DNA from 2 places in the Streptomyces sp. NPDC015032 genome. Region 1 is predicted to be linked to the other one. Evidence: riboswitches for the same ligand, from Rfam matches in the RefSeq annotation. Region 1 holds a riboswitch; the other holds the start of a gene.
What was found. Region 1 has a riboswitch for cobalamin ahead of ACF08M_RS06725 (CbtB-domain containing protein). Riboswitches for the same ligand answer to the same signal wherever they lie in the genome.
Positions count from the first base shown of each region.

Region 2: another riboswitch for cobalamin. It lies ahead of ACF08M_RS15790 (ABC transporter substrate-binding protein); the one in region 1 lies ahead of ACF08M_RS06725 (CbtB-domain containing protein).

Region 1 is NZ_JBIBVN010000003.1:207,925-215,338, forward strand. It holds gene ACF08M_RS06715 (family 16 glycosylhydrolase) at 205-1,083, opposite strand; gene ACF08M_RS06720 (histidine phosphatase family protein) at 1,403-2,026, opposite strand; adenosylcobalamin (AdoCbl) riboswitch at 2,136-2,282, shown strand; gene ACF08M_RS06725 (CbtB-domain containing protein) at 2,286-2,498, shown strand; gene ACF08M_RS06730 (CbtA family protein) at 2,526-3,299, shown strand; gene ACF08M_RS06735 (tetratricopeptide repeat protein) at 3,845-4,210, opposite strand; gene ACF08M_RS06740 (pirin family protein) at 4,395-5,360, shown strand; gene ACF08M_RS06745 (GTP-binding protein) at 5,592-6,767, opposite strand; gene rpmF (50S ribosomal protein L32) at 6,774-6,944, opposite strand; gene rpsR (30S ribosomal protein S18) at 6,987-7,223, opposite strand; gene ACF08M_RS06760 (GTP-binding protein) at 7,263-7,414, opposite strand, start outside.
Region 2 is NZ_JBIBVN010000009.1:93,467-100,880, reverse strand. It holds gene ACF08M_RS15795 (sensor histidine kinase) at 1-796, opposite strand, end outside; cobalamin riboswitch at 1,023-1,205, shown strand; gene ACF08M_RS15790 (ABC transporter substrate-binding protein) at 1,235-2,278, shown strand; gene ACF08M_RS15785 (FecCD family ABC transporter permease) at 2,338-3,393, shown strand; gene ACF08M_RS15780 (ABC transporter ATP-binding protein) at 3,390-4,208, shown strand; gene ACF08M_RS15775 (hypothetical protein) at 4,439-4,897, opposite strand; gene ACF08M_RS15770 (hypothetical protein) at 5,262-5,924, shown strand; gene ACF08M_RS15765 (hypothetical protein) at 5,917-6,108, shown strand; gene ACF08M_RS15760 (ADP-ribosylglycohydrolase family protein) at 6,239-7,168, shown strand; partial or broken gene ACF08M_RS15755 (hypothetical protein) at 7,219-7,414, opposite strand, start outside.

The DNA of each region.
Region 1 (7,414 bases):
GCGCGTCCTGAGCGACCGCCCCGACGGCCCGACGCCGCCCGGTGCGCCAGTGGCGTGTCCCTGCCCCGTCGCGCCGGTCACCCGCAGCATCCGCGCACTCGTCCGCGCCCCGGTGCCGGCCGGTCCGGGCGGGGCACGTGCCACGGTGCTCCTGCCCGGCCCCGGATCGCCGGCGTGGCCGAGGGGTCGGGCGGAGCGGGCCGGTCAGGCCGGCGGCCGCAGATCGCTGGTGGTGACTCGCACGTGGTCGACGACGAGTTGCTGGGGGAAGGAGGTGCTGCCGTCGGGGTCACCGGGCCAGTAGCCGCCGACAGCGAGGTTGAGGACAAGGAAGAAGGGCTTGTTGAACACCCAGGTGTTTCCGTTGAGATCGCCGGGTGTGCGGCGCTGGTAGACGTTGCCGTCGACCGACCAGGTCACCGAGTCGGGGGCCCAGTCGACCGCGAAGGTGTGGAAGTCGTCGGCGAACGCCTGGCCGCCCGGCAGTGTGTAGGCGGCGCCGATGCCGCCGGAACCGGAGTAGCCGGGACCGTGCAACGTGCCGTGGACCGTGGAGGGTTCGAAGCCGACGTTCTCCATGACGTCGATCTCGCCGGAAGCGGGCCAGCCGACCTGACCGATGTCGTCGCCCAGCATCCAGAAGGCGGGCCACATGCCCTGACCGCGCGGCACCTTCATCCGGGCCTCGACGTGCCCGTAGGTCTGGGTGAACCTGCCGGAGGTGTTCAGGCGTGCGGAGGTGTATTCGCACGTGCCGTACCAGCACTGGTAGTTGTTCGGGTTCTCACGGCGTGCGGTGATGACCAGATGTCCCTGGCCGTCGAGTGCCGCGTTGTTGTTGCCGGCCGTGTAGTACTGCCGTTCGTGGTTGTTGACGTTGTCGCCGGTCTCGATCTGCCACTTGCCGTCGTCGACTGCGGAGCCCGCGGGCCCGTCGAAATCGTCGGTGAAGGCCCCTGCCGTCACCGACGGCCGCGGCGAGGGCAGCGGCACCCCGGCGGCGAGGCCGGAGGAGGCCGAGACGAGGGCGAGTAAGGAGAGCGCGGATACCAGGAGACGCCGGGTGAGGCGGGGGGAGGTCATGGGGGGTCCTTCCCGTGCGGAATCGAGCAGCTGTCATGGGCATGGCAAACGCTCATCATGGGGGGAGCGGGGAAAGGCTTCCGTTCTGTCTGAGATTGAAGAAGTGAACCAAGAGCGTGTCAAGGCTTTGGTACGGACCACACTTCTTGCATGCGTCTGTGGTGGTACCGCCGCGCGGCAGTCCCGGATTCCCACCGGGTTTCCTCCTGCGACACGTCTGCCGGACGGTCAGGGCGACCAGTTGCACCACTGCCCTCGGCGCTGATGGATGGTTCCGGCACATCAGTCGTTCATGCTGTGGTGCGGGCCGTGGGAGGTGTCAGTTCCCCGCGGTGGGGGACAGCGGCTGCCCGCAGCGCAGATTCCACCGTCCGGACCGGCCGCTGAGCGTGGTCAGAGTCAGCGGGGCGACATCCAGCCGCCAGAACGCCTCCGTCGGCAGAGCGAGCGCCTGTACGGTCACCGCCCGTACCACCGCGGGCCCGACGACCCCCAGCACACGGCCGCCCGCGTCGCCGTCCAAATGCTGCATGGATTCCTCGGGCGCGCCGAAGGTCCCCACGGACTTCAGCCAGTGGCCGACCCGTGCGCAGAATTCCAGCAGGGACTCGCCGCCGTGCGGAGCCGCCGAGGGGTCGGTCAGCCAGGCCGACACGGCGTCCGGTTCGTTCGTGCCCACCTCGGCCAGCCGCTGCCCGGTCCATCGGCCCATGTCCCAGTCCCGGAGCGAGAGTTCGGGATCGGTGTGCAAGCCCAGGGCGTCGGCGGTTCCGGTGCACCGCGCGGAGGGCCCGCGTACATACCGGTCGGCCACGGGCACCGCCGGCGCGGCGGCCCGGGCCCGCCGGGCCCCGGCCGGGTCGATCGGAGCATCACCGTCGAAGCGCGCCTCGCGCAGCGAGGCGTTGAGCGCCGGTGAGATCAGCATCACCTGAACCGTCATGACCGGGTCGACTCCCTGAATTCTGGCCCTCACGTGTGCTCACCATGGCGTTCAGGCCCTCCGGCCCTGCCACCGGCACCGTGGCCAGGCCCGGTCCCAGGCGGTATCGTCCCAGGAACATGACGAAGGTGTGACGGAAGTCCGGTGAGAGTCCGGCACGGTCGCGCCACTGTGAACCCGTCCCCGTACGGGAAGTCAGACCCAGCACCTTCGTTCCAGCACCACGATTGGGACGCGTGTTCCCTCAGGAGGTTCTGCCATGGCACGGACTGCCGCTGCCCCCGCCGTACCGGCGATCACCCCCATCTCCGGGAAGGCCATTGCCCCTTGGGCGGTCTTCTTCGGCATCCTCATGCTCGTACTGCTGTACTTCGTCGGCGCCGAGCAGGGTGCCACCGCGGTCATCTCCGGCGAAGGCGTCCACGAGTGGGTCCACGACGGCCGCCACCTCCTCGGCTTCCCCTGTCACTGACGTACCGTCCGATCCAGGGGAAACCTCATGAACTCCATATCTGTCAGAGCCCTGCTCATCCGCGGCATGCTGGCCGGCCTGGCCGCGGGCGTACTTGCCCTGTTCGTCGCGTACTTCCTCGGTGAGTCCCGCGTCGATGCGGCCATTGCCCTTGAGGAGGCGCACAGCCACGACCACGGGGGCGGCGAGGAACTCGTCAGCCGCACCATGCAGTCCACCGCCGGACTCGCCACCGGTGTGCTCGTCTTCGGAGTGGCGATCGGCGGCATCGCAGCCCTCGTCTTCTGTTACGCCCTCGGCCGGATCGGCAGATTCGGACCCCGGGCCACGGCCGCACTGATCGCGGGAGCGGCCCTGCTGACCGTGTACGTCGTGCCATTCCTGAAGTACCCGGCCAATCCGCCGGCCGTCGGCAACCCCGACACCATCGGCCGACGCACCGCGCTGTTCTTCCTGATGGTCGCCCTCGGCGTGCTGCTGGCCGTCGCCGCCGTGATCCTCGGCCGACGGCTGGCCCCCCGCCTGGGCAACTGGAACGCAACGATCACCGCATCCGTCGCGTACGTCGTCGTGATCGGACTCGCCTACGCGTTCCTGCCCTCGTTCAACGAGGTCGGAAAGGACTTCCCGGCGGCGCTGCTGTGGGAGTTCCGCCTGACCACGCTCGCCGTACAGGCCATCCTGTGGGTCACCTTCGGCCTCGTTTTCGGCCACCTGACGGAACGGCTCCTCGCGTCGGGGGCCGACAGCGTCACCACCGGCCAGGGTGCGGCGAACCGGGCGGCCACCGCGGCCGGCTGACCGACGCACCGCTCGCCATCAGCCGGCATCTGGCCATCAGCCGGCATCTGACCGGCAGTGGGCATGTCGTCACGCACGAGGGCATCTCGTCATCAGCGCGCAGCGGAACCCGCCGGGAGCTTTCCGGCGGGTTCCGCTGCCTCGTCATGCCTAAGGGCTGTCCCGTAATCCCTGGCGGGCGCACGACGACAGCTACTTCCCCAAGCTCTCGGCTGCGCTCGAGCAGGGGAGGCCCCATCCTCGCCGCGTTGTCGGAACGTCCGAATACATCCAGTATGCGGACGTCCCTCCGCCTTGCGATGCACCGCATCTGCCGCCGCGCGCTGATCCACCAGGGATTACGGGACAGCCCTTAGCCCCGGCTGCCGGGAGGGACCGACGCATGCCGGTCCGCTACTCCCACCGCCGCCACCGCCACCACCGCCGAGGGAGCACTCCTGACGGAATGGCTGGACCGTCTGTCGAACGCCCCTCGCGACCGCCCGGAACTTTTCTGCGGGCCGGGCCGGACCCCGCGAGCCGGGTGTGATCCGGACGAGAGGCCCTCAGGACCGTGTCCGGCCCTCGTCGAAGCCGAAGTCCCCGGAGAGCGCCGCAGCCATCCGCAGGTGACCGGTCGCCTCCGCGTCCCGCCCCTGGCGCTCAAGTGTGCGGCCGAGCATCAGCCGGGCATACGGCTCCACCGGGTCGCGCTCCAGCACCGCCCGCAGCTCCGTCTCGGCCCTGCCGAGCCGAGCCGAGTGGTAGTAGGCCCGCGCCAGCAGCAGCCGGGGGGAGACCTGCTCCGGCACCTCTTCGACGAGCCCCTCCAGAATCCGGGCAGCGGTCATGTACTCCTTCGCTTCGAAGAACATCCGCGCACGGTCCCAGCGATCGGCTTCCGTACCGAACTCGAAATAGGTGTCGCTCACTTGACCTCTGACCTCCTCGTTCACGGACCGCTCCGGATCGCTTCCGGCCCCGCCCCGCCATTGGCCCGGCCACATGTTCAGCCGCGCTTCTGGTGGAAGAACATGGCGGACTGGTTGAATATTCCACTACATTATCGGCGTGGGTACCGGCACCCCGGGTCCGCACGGGAATAGGTTGAGCGCCATGAGTAATCTCGATCGCCAGGCCGCACTCTCCGTCTGCGGAGGACGGGGCTTCGTCGTCGCCGAGCCTGTACGTGAACTTCTCACCCCGCGCCATGTCCAGCTGGGTGAGTCCACCGAGGTCCGCAGGCTCCTGCCCAATCTGGGCCGCCGGATGGTCGGCGCATGGGCCTTTGTCGACCATTACGGCCCCGACGACATCGCCGGCGAGCCCGGGATGCAAGTGCCGCCGCACCCCCACATGGGCCTGCAGACGGTCAGCTGGCTGCACGACGGCGAGGTCCTGCACCGGGACAGCCTCGGCAGCCTCCGGACGATCCGCCCGCGCGAACTGGGGCTGATGACCTCCGGCCGGGCCATCAGTCACTCCGAGGAGAGCCCGAAGTCCCACGCGAGATTTCTGCACGGTGCGCAGCTCTGGGTGGCGCTGCCGGGTGCCCACCGTCACGTCGAGCCGCACTTCCAGCACCACGCCGAACTGCCGACCGTCACCGCCCCCGGCCTCACCGCCACCCTGATCCTGGGCGAACTCGACGGCGCCACCTCGCCCGGCACCGCGTACACCCCGATCGTCGGCGCCGACCTGTCTCTCACCGCCGGAGCCGGGGCCCGTCTGCCGCTCGACCCGGACTTCGAGTACGCGGTGCTCTCGATGTCCGGCCAGGCCGAGGTCGACGGCGTTCCCGTGCTGCCCGGCTCCATGCTCTACCTCGGTTGCGGCCGCACCGAACTCCCCTTGCGTGCGGACACCGACGCGGGTCTCATGCTCCTCGGCGGCGAGCCCTTCGCGGAGGAGATCGTGATGTGGTGGAACTTCATCGGGCGGTCGCACGAGGAGATCGAGGAGGCACGTGCGGACTGGATGACCAGTGCCCGGTTCGGGGAAGTGCATGGCTTCGAGGGGGGCCGGCTGCCCGCTCCTGAACTGCCGCCTGTGGCACTGAAGCCGCGGGGGAGGGTGCGCTGAACCGCATTGATATTGATGTGGGTGGGGTCCGGTGTGCACTCCTGGTTGCGGCAGCCGGGCCCCGTACGCATGGGCGGAATCGGTCCCTCGTCGCGGTGGAGGTTTCCGTCGCAGGTGCCCGGGATTCCAGGTCGTGGTCGTGCGTAAGCCGCTTTGGCGGACCTCATGCCGGCCCAATGCTGACCGGGCCGGGTGATGCCGTGGCTGCGACCACCACCCGGCCCGGGGTCTTCAGACGGGCAGCCCCGTGCCGTGCTGCTCGTGGGCGCAGGTCTCGTGGGCTTCGGGGGCGTCCCAGACGGGGAAGGGATCCTCGCCGCCGGTCCATTCACCGTCCAGGAGACAGTTCTCCAGAGCGGCGCGCAGGGCCGCCGGGTCCAGTCCGGTTCCGATGAACACCAGTTCCTGGGCCTGCTGCTCGGGTGCTCCGGCGTTGCTGATCCCGGCGGGCTCGAAGCGGGCGACGGACCCCGCCTGGGACCACAGGCCCGTCACCCCGGGGCGCCCGGCCAGCGTGAAGAATCCCTTGCTGCGCAGGACCGTCCCGAACTCGCCGCTGTCGAACCGCTCGGTGATCAGCTGCCACAGCCGGCCCGGGTGGAAGGGCCGGTCGGCGCGGAACAGAGTGGACGAGATCCCGTACTCCTCGGTCTCCGGGACGTGGTCGCCGTTGAGCTCCCGTACCCAGCCGGGGGCCTGCTGTGCCTGTTCCACGTCGAAGAGGCCGGTCCCGAGCACGTCGGAGGCGCGCACCCTCCCTCGGACCGTCTCGACGAGGCGTGAGCCCGGGTTGAGACGGGTGAGGACGCCGCGCAGGCGCTCGGCCGACGCGTCGTCGACGAGGTCCAGCTTGTTCAGGACGATCACGTCGGCGAACTCGACCTGGTCGATCAGCAGATCGCTCACGGTGCGCTCGTCGTCCTCGTAGGGTGCGAGGCCGCGCGAAGCGAGTTCGTCGCCGGTTCCGAGCTCGGCCAGGAAGTTGGCCGCGTCCACCACGGTGACCATGGTGTCCAGCCGGGTGACGTCGCCGAGCGTCGCACCGTCGTCGCGTGCGAAGGAGAAGGTGGCGGCGACCGGCATGGGCTCGGAGATGCCGCTGGACTCGATCAGGAGGTAGTCGAAGCGTCCCTCCCCGGCGAGGCGGTCCACCTCTTCGAGGAGATCGTCGCGGAGCGTGCAGCAGATGCATCCGTTGGTCATCTCGACCAGCCGTTCCTCCGTGCGGGAGAGGGCGGCCTCGCCGCCGCGCACCAGCGCGGCGTCGATGTTGATCTCGCTCATGTCGTTGACGATGACGGCGACCCGCAGTCCCTCGCGGTTGGACAGCAGGTGGTTGAGCAGGGTGGTCTTGCCCGCTCCGAGGAATCCGGAGAGGACGGTCACCGGCAGGCGGTCGTGCGGCATGCTGCGTCAGTCCTCCGGACGGAGAAGGCCGCGTTCGTACGCCTTCCGCAGGTGCTGGGGCACCAGATAGGTGCTTCCGTCGATGGTGACGGGGACGAGCGGCGGGGTGTTCGCCCGCCACTGGGCGCGGCGGTGACGGGTGTTGCTGCGGGACATCTTGCGCTTGGGGACGGCCATGACGGTCCTTTCGTCGGCAGGGAGTCGGGGGTGCGGTAAAGGTCAGCGGATGGAGTAGGGAAGCAGGGCCATCTCGCGGGCGTTCTTGACGGCGGTGGCGATCTGCCGCTGCTGCTGCCGGGTGACCCGGGTGACCCGGCGGCTGCGTATCTTGCCGCGGTCGGAGATGAACTTCCGCAGCAGGTCGGTGTCCTTGTAGTCGATGTGGGTGATGCCGGCGGCGTCGAGCGGGTTCGGCCGGTTCTCGCGCGTGAGCGCGGACTTGGTCGGGCGGGGCATGGAAACGTCCTCGGTCGGTCGGATGGTCGGTGGGGTGGGTCAGGCGACGGCGTCGAGCAGGTGGTCGAAGCCGGTGGGACGGGGCCAGGCGCCGGGCCCGGACGCCAGTTCGTCGTCGGTGAGCAGGCAGGAGTCGAGCAGTGCGAGCAGTCCCGCGCGGTCCAGGTCGGGAGAGGTGAACACCAGGTGCT
Region 2 (7,414 bases), on a different contig from region 1:
CGGGCATCGGGTCACGCGGCGCCACCGGGTCGTCGGACTGCCGCAGCAGCCCCACGGTCACCCGCAGTTCGTCCAGCGCGGACCGACTGGTGTCCCGGATGTCCTCCAAGGCTGCCACGATCTGTTCCGGCCGCCGTTCCACCAGATGGACGGCCACGCCTGCCTGCGCGTTGATCAAGGCGATGTGGTGCGCGACGATGTCGTGCAGCTCGCGCGCGATCCGCACCCGTTCGGCCGCCACCCGTTGCTGCGCCTCCTGCTCACGCGTGCGCTCCGCGTGTTCCGCCCGCTCCTCCACGGCCGCCACATAGGCCCGCCGTGAGCGCAGCCCGTCCCCGACCGCGGCGGGCAGCGCCGTCCACGCCAGCATCGCCGCGTTGTCGGGGGCCAGCCATGCGTGCGGGTCGCACAGCACGGCGACGCCCACCAGAACGGAAGCCGCGAATATTGCCGCGGTCCAGGTGGCACGCCGGTCGGTCAGTGCGGCCACGGTGTAGACCGACACCAGGACCGGGCTGATCACCAGAGGGCTCTCGCGGAATCCGAGCACCTGAAAGGCCACCCCGCAGCCAACCGCGACGACCAGTACGCCGAAAGGGTGTTGCCGGCGCCACACCAGCGCGGAGCAACCGACACCTGCCAGCACCACGGCAGGCCACCGCAAGGAGACCGTGTGCTCGTGCGGTACGACCGAGGAAGCCACGACCGACAACAGGAACAGCGCAGCCAGGCCCAGTGCTTCCATCACACCGATCCGGGGCCGCGTCCATCGCCTCCAACCGCTGATCACCGCCATGCCACCACCGTAGGGTCAACGGCTGCATCGGGCATCGTCGCGCGAGGCGCGGACGCCTCGCCGGGCAGGGGCATCCCGGCCACCGGTCGCTGCCCGTTCGCGAGGCCTCGCCGGCGGAAAGCGGTCCACATCGCGCTGTACGTCCTGCGGCTCCGCCTTCCCAAGGACGAACCCGTTCGGCGACGTGCGATCACTCACATGGGCGCCCTTTGTGCGGCAGCCTCGTTGAAACGTAATATCGGCAGGTCATCGCCGCGACGGGAGACAGGAAGCCGGTGCGAATCCGGCACGGTCCCGCCACTGTGACCGGGGAGTACAACCCTTCGACATGCCCCTGCGCCCTGCGCGGGAAGGCGGGGGGAGCGTCGATCCGGGAGTCAGGACACTGGCCTGTCGCGGGCCCGTTTTGAGGAGCGCGGACTCCCCAGGAGGCTCTACGTGTACTTCGGCATACCCCGCCGCCCCTGTTTCCCCCATGCCCTCCCCCGTCGTGCCCTGCGCACCGTCGCCGCGGTCGTCGCCCTGTCCACCACCCTGCTGATCGCGGGCTGTGGCACGGGCGACGAATCCGCCGGGGACCCGAAGGCCGACGCGTCACCGGTCGAGGGCTTCCCGATCAGCATCGACAACTGCGGCGTGAAGACGACGTACGTCAGACCGCCCTCGCGGGCGGTCACCATCCATCAGCATCCGGCGGAACTGATGCTCGCCCTGGGCCTGAAGGACCGCATGGCCGGCACCGCCTTCCCCGACTCGGACGTCCTGCCCGGGCTGAAGAAGGACTTCGAGGCGATACCCGAACTGGCGAGGAAGGAGCCGTCCTTCGAGACCGTCCTCGACGCGGAGCCGGACTTCGTCTACGGCGGTTACGGCAGCGCGTTCGCGGAGAACGAGGGCCGTTCCCGCAAGGCGTTCGCCGACGCCGGCATCGACACCTACCTCAACCGCGAATCCTGCGGCAAGAAGCAGGTGACGATGAGCGACACCTACGACGAGATCCGCACCGTCGGCAGCATCTTCGGCGTCCCGGACCGCGCCGACAAGCTGGTGGCCGATCTCCGGGGACGCGTCGACAAGGCCACCACGGCGGTCGAGGGCAAGGCCGAAGTGTCCGTCTTCGTGTACGACAGCGGCGACAAGACGGCTTTCACCGCGGGTGGCAAGGGCCTGGGCAGCGAGCTGATCCGGCTGGCCGGCGGCCGGAACGTCTTCGCGGACCTCGACGGCGTCTTCGGAGATGTCTCCTGGGAGCAGGTCGTGGCCCGCAGGCCGGAGGTCATCGCCATCTACGACTACGCGGGTTCCGGAAGTGTCCAGCAGAAGAAGGAGTTCCTGCTCTCGCAGCCCGCACTCGCCGATGTCCCCGCCGTCAAGAACAAGCGGTTCGTGGTGCTGCCGCTGACCGAGACCCTGGTCGGCATCCGGTCGGCGTACGCGGTCGACGGCCTGGCCCGCGGCCTGCATCCCGAGAGCTTCCGGTGACAAGGACGCCCGCGAAGACCGACGCCCCCGACGCGCCGGCGGCTCGGAGCGGGCGCCGCATGAACCGGCCGGGTGGCATCACCCTCGCGCTCACGTCGGCCGTCCTCGCGCTGCTGCTGGTGCTCTCCGCCACGGCCGGCCTGTCCATCGGCTCGGTACACGTGCCGCCCGGCCAGGTGTGGGGCATCGTGACACATGCCCTGGGCGCCGACTGGACGGATCCCGACTGGTCCCGGGCGCGGGAGACGATCGTCCTCGACGTGCGCGCACCGCGCGTGCTGCTCGGGGCCGTGACCGGTGCCGGGCTCGCGGTGGTGGGCACCGCCATGCAGGCCCTGATCCGCAACCCGCTTGCCGAGCCGTACCTCTTGGGCGTCTCCTCCGGAGCCTCTCTCGGCGCGGTCTCGATGATCGTCTTCGGCGCGAGTGTGTTCGGGCCGGTGCCGATGTCGGCCGCCGCGTTCGCCGGTGCCCTGGGCTCGCTGGTGGTGGTGTACGCGACTGCCCGCACCGGCGGACGCATCACCTCGGTGCGGCTCGTGCTGTCCGGCGTGGCGACCGCGGCGGTGCTCACCGCGGTGATGGACCTGCTGCTGCTCACCGCCGGCCGGGGCCACGAGGCCCGCGCGGTGCTCGCCTGGACCCTCGGCGGCCTCGGCGGCGTCAGCTGGGGCACGTTGTGGCTGCCCAGCGCGGCCCTGCTGCTCGGCATCGCCGTCCTCCTGGTGCAGGCACGGCACCTGAACCTGCTGCTGGCGGGTGAAGAGGCCGCCACGACGATGGGACTGGACGTGGCCCGGTTCCGGACCCGCATGTTCATCATGCTGTCCCTCGTCACCGGGGTACTGGTCGCGGCGGCCGGACCAATCGGCTTCGTCGGCCTGATGCTGCCGCACATCGTGCGTCTCTTCGTAGGCGGCGACCACCGTCGTGTGCTGCCGACGGCCGCACTGGGCGGAGCGGTCTTCCTGATCTGGGCCGACATCGCCGCTCGTACCGTCGCCGCGCCCATGGAGATCCCCGTCGGGGTGCTCACGGCGCTGTGCGGTGGTCCCTTCTTCCTCTGGCTCATGCGCCGCGACGCCCGACGGAACACCGACCCAGGAGTGGGATGAGCGCGACCGAACTCACCGTAGACGGCGTCACCCTGACCGCCGGGGCACGCCACCTCGTCCGGAACGTCTCACTGCACGCCCGCCCCGGCGAGGTGATCGGCCTGGTCGGCCCCAACGGCAGCGGCAAGTCCAGCCTCCTGCGCGCCGTCTACCGCGTCCTGCGCCCGGACGCCGGACAGGTACGGATCGATGGAACCGATGCCTGGTCCCTGCCCGTACGCAGGCTGGCACGGACCCTGGCCGCAGTGGTACAGGAGCCGACTGCCGGCTTCGACCTGACGGTACGGGAGGTCGTCGCCATGGGCCGCACCCCGCACAAGGGTCTGCTCGCCGGCGACACCGCCGAGGATGACCGGCTGATCGAGTCGGCCCTCGCAGCCGTGGACGCAGCCCTCCTGGCCGACCGCTCCTTCGACCGGCTTTCCGGCGGCGAACGCCAGCGCGTACTCATCGCCCGCGCCCTCGCCCAGCAGCCCTCGCTGCTCGTCCTCGACGAGCCCACCAACCACCTGGACATACGCCACCAGCTCGAAGTCCTCGGCATACTGCGGCAGCTCCCCGCCACCGTCCTGGTCGCACTCCACGACCTCAACCTGGCCGCGTACTACTGCGACCGCCTCCATGTGCTGTGCGACGGCGAAGTCATCGTGTCCGGCCCGCCCGCCGAGGTACTCACCGTGGAACTCCTGCGCGAGGTGTACGGGGTGGCGGGAGAAGTGGTCATTCACCCACGCACCGGGGCACCCCACATCACCTTCCTCCCCGACGCCACCGACCGCCCGGTACCGGCCGCGACGGACCACTCCGTTCCGTGAGCGGCCGGGCGCCCGCACCATCGGCATTCCCCATAGGTCCGTCAGTGCCCCGCGGGAAACACGCGATGCGCTCCAGCCCTCCCGGCCGTCCGGGTACAGCGCGTTCACGCCGCCGGGTGGGTGCCGGTCGGGAATGAGCGGTCGGCCGGTGGCCCCGTCCGTGGACGGGGGTGCCGGCCGACCGCACCGATGCCCCGGACCGGCGCTTTCACCGGTGCCCGGCGATCGGCTCAGAACACGAAAGGCCCGGGCGTCTGGGCGGAGGTCGCGTTGCATGTCGCGGTGATGCCCATGACCACGACCTTGAGGGACTTGGCCTCCAGGCTGTCCCCTGACGCGACGGTCCCACTGAGCGGGCCCGTGGACACAGGACTTCCGGCGGGAATGGCAGGGTTGGAGCTGCCGGTGAATGTCACCGCGCCCGCGCCCTTGTTGGTAAGCGTGAGTGTCGATTTGACCGAGTTCGCCCCGACGTCGATGGGGGCGGTGATGGCCGACGTCGAGAGGTCGATGGTCGCGGACGTGCCGTTCTGGGTCGCGGTGAGGGTCGCGGCGCCCGAGCCGTACAGGCCGCAGTCGAAGGAAACGGTGGCGGTCGTGGGGGTGACCGCGTCGGCCGCGGGTGCGAGCGCGAGCGTGCCCGCGGCAAGGACGGAGCAGACAGCGATTCGCCGTATGCCATGCCTCATGGTGGTTGCCCTTCGTGTGGGGGGATTTCCGGCGACGTCAATTCGCCACGTCACGCCGGAAGGACGCATTTCCCTGACATACCGTCAAGGAAAGCTTGCAGCCCCATTGAGGCATGACGCCCTGGAGACAACAAGGCACATCACCATGATTCTTGACATGCTACGACCAATCTCAGGACGGGGATCGTCGCCCCGCGATCCTCCTCGCCGGGCGAACCGCGCGGCCTCGTTCCTGATGGCCCGTAGGAACGCATACCCCCATTGCTGCCGGTCCGTTGCCCCGGAAGCGCGGCTCGGGCGGGTGAGAACGCGGGCCCCAGAAATGGCGAGGCGTCCACGCCATCTGACGAGCGACACTGGAGACGTGCTGATCATGGATGCCGTGCTGGAGACCTGCGACGCCACCGACTTTGCGCTGTGGCCCATTGCTGACCCGCCCCCAAACCACTTCCTGCCCCTGTCCGGCGAACTGTCTGCGCGAGAAATCGGCACCGCCATGGCAGTCCTGACCAGCTACAACAAGACCGATCACGAGCGCCAGACCCTCGAGCCCGAGGACAGCATGGAGCAGGTCAGCCATCTGTTGACAACAGACTGTGTCATCGCTCCCGGCGGCCTGCAGATCCGGAACACCGCCACCGGAGTCACTGCATCGCCTGGATGCTGCTTCGGTCTGGAGAACTGGCGAGACTGGCTTGACCTGATGAACGGAGAAGAGCTGTGGCTTGGCCACGATCCCACGCCGCGCGTCGAGTACGTCGGGGCGATCGCCCGGCTGTGGCCTGATGGGAATCATCAGGAAGAGCTCCCCATCGATCTGCCTCTGGCTCAGCTGCCGGAACTCCTGAGTTCGGTTCAGGACCAGCTCGTCGGTTTCCTGGCTTCCGTCGAAGAGTGGACTATCTGTCACGCTCCGCCCCTCGCCGCTGCCGTGGTCGCGAAGCTCAACGAGGACCTGGTCATCGGAGCCCCTCTCCGAGAAGGCCAAGGCCGAGACGCGCACTCGCAGGAGCCGTCATGTGGGTAGCCATGTGTCTCATGAGACACATCAAAGTCTGGAGAATGACGGCCACAGAACGGTGCTGCGCCGCACCGACGACACGGTGATCCTGTACGCCCGGTCCGGGCGGGTCGTCACCCAGCACTGGATGGACCTGGCGGTCGCCGGCATGGAGCTCCGCCCGGGCACAGCGCTGGACGGTGTTATGTGACCTGTACCGGTGTCTCAGACGCCGGATGTCTCAGGCGGCACTGGGACGCGACGCGTTCGCCACCGATAGTTCGGGAAGCGAAGGAGTAATAGGGCCGCGGCCGTCTGCGCGGCACAGATAACCTGCGCGAATGAAGCGGATTCAACGGGCCGCCGGCGTGATCGTCGGCTCAGCGGTGGGTGACGCGCTGGGTGGCCCCTTCGAGTTCGGTCCCCAGGGAGCGTTCTCCGCGCGGTTTCCCGCGCCTGGTGCCGGCGACGAGATGTGCGGAGGCGGTGGCTGGGACCCCGGCGAGGCAACCGACGACACGCAGATGGCCATCCTGGTCGCGGAGTCACTGCTGGAGCGGGGCGGGCTGGATCTGCCGGACATCTTCGCCCGCTTCCAGCGGTGGGCAGCATCAGACCCCAAGGACATCGGCCTGCAGACCGAAGACGTCCTGACCAACAGCATGCCCTGGGACCTCGCCGCCGCGATCCATTTCCAGGTCAACCAACGAGCAGCCGGAAACGGCTCCTTGATGCGGGCATCGACCTCCGCAGTCCACTTCGCGGCCGCTGGCCAAGAAGCCAACATGGACGCGGCCCGCCGGATCGCTGCCCTGACTCACGGCGACCGCGCGGCTTGGGAAGGCACCGCGATCTTCCACGAACTCATCCGCGTCGCGTTCGAGGACACCGACCCCCTCACCGCGCTCCCGGACATCCTGGCGCATGTCCACCCCGACCACCGCGGCCGCTACGCCACCGTCCTCGCGCCTGACTGGCACCCCGATCGGGCGACCGAGTTCAACGGTGCCGTCTGGCCCTGCCTGGGCTCCGCCGTCTGGGCCCTACGCACCACGGCCAGCTTCGAAGAGGCGATACGCGCGGCGATCGACCTCGGCGGTGACACGGACACCGTCGCCGCGGTGACTGGAGGCCTCGCGGGGTCGCACTACGGGCTGGATGCAATCCCCGCCCGCTGGACCCAGCCGCTCCATGTGCCCCTCCCAGGATTCGACGGCCGGGTGCTGCACCTAGCAGATCTGCTCCACCTTGCACACCGCCTCGGAGGCTGAACCGGGTGCTGCTCCGCGATGCTTCCACGAACTCCAGCCCTCAGGCCCAGTCACCTGACCAGTGGCTCCGCAAGAAGGACGACTCGATCAGCTTCGACATCGAATCCGAGCACCGGATGACCATGGGCACCCTCCGGATGCATCAGCACCGGCTTACCCAACCCCCGCCCGATCTCCCGCAAGAAGCCGCAGAACACATCAAGTCGCTCCTGCCCCTGCAACTCGCGCAGGTCAACGTCGAAATCG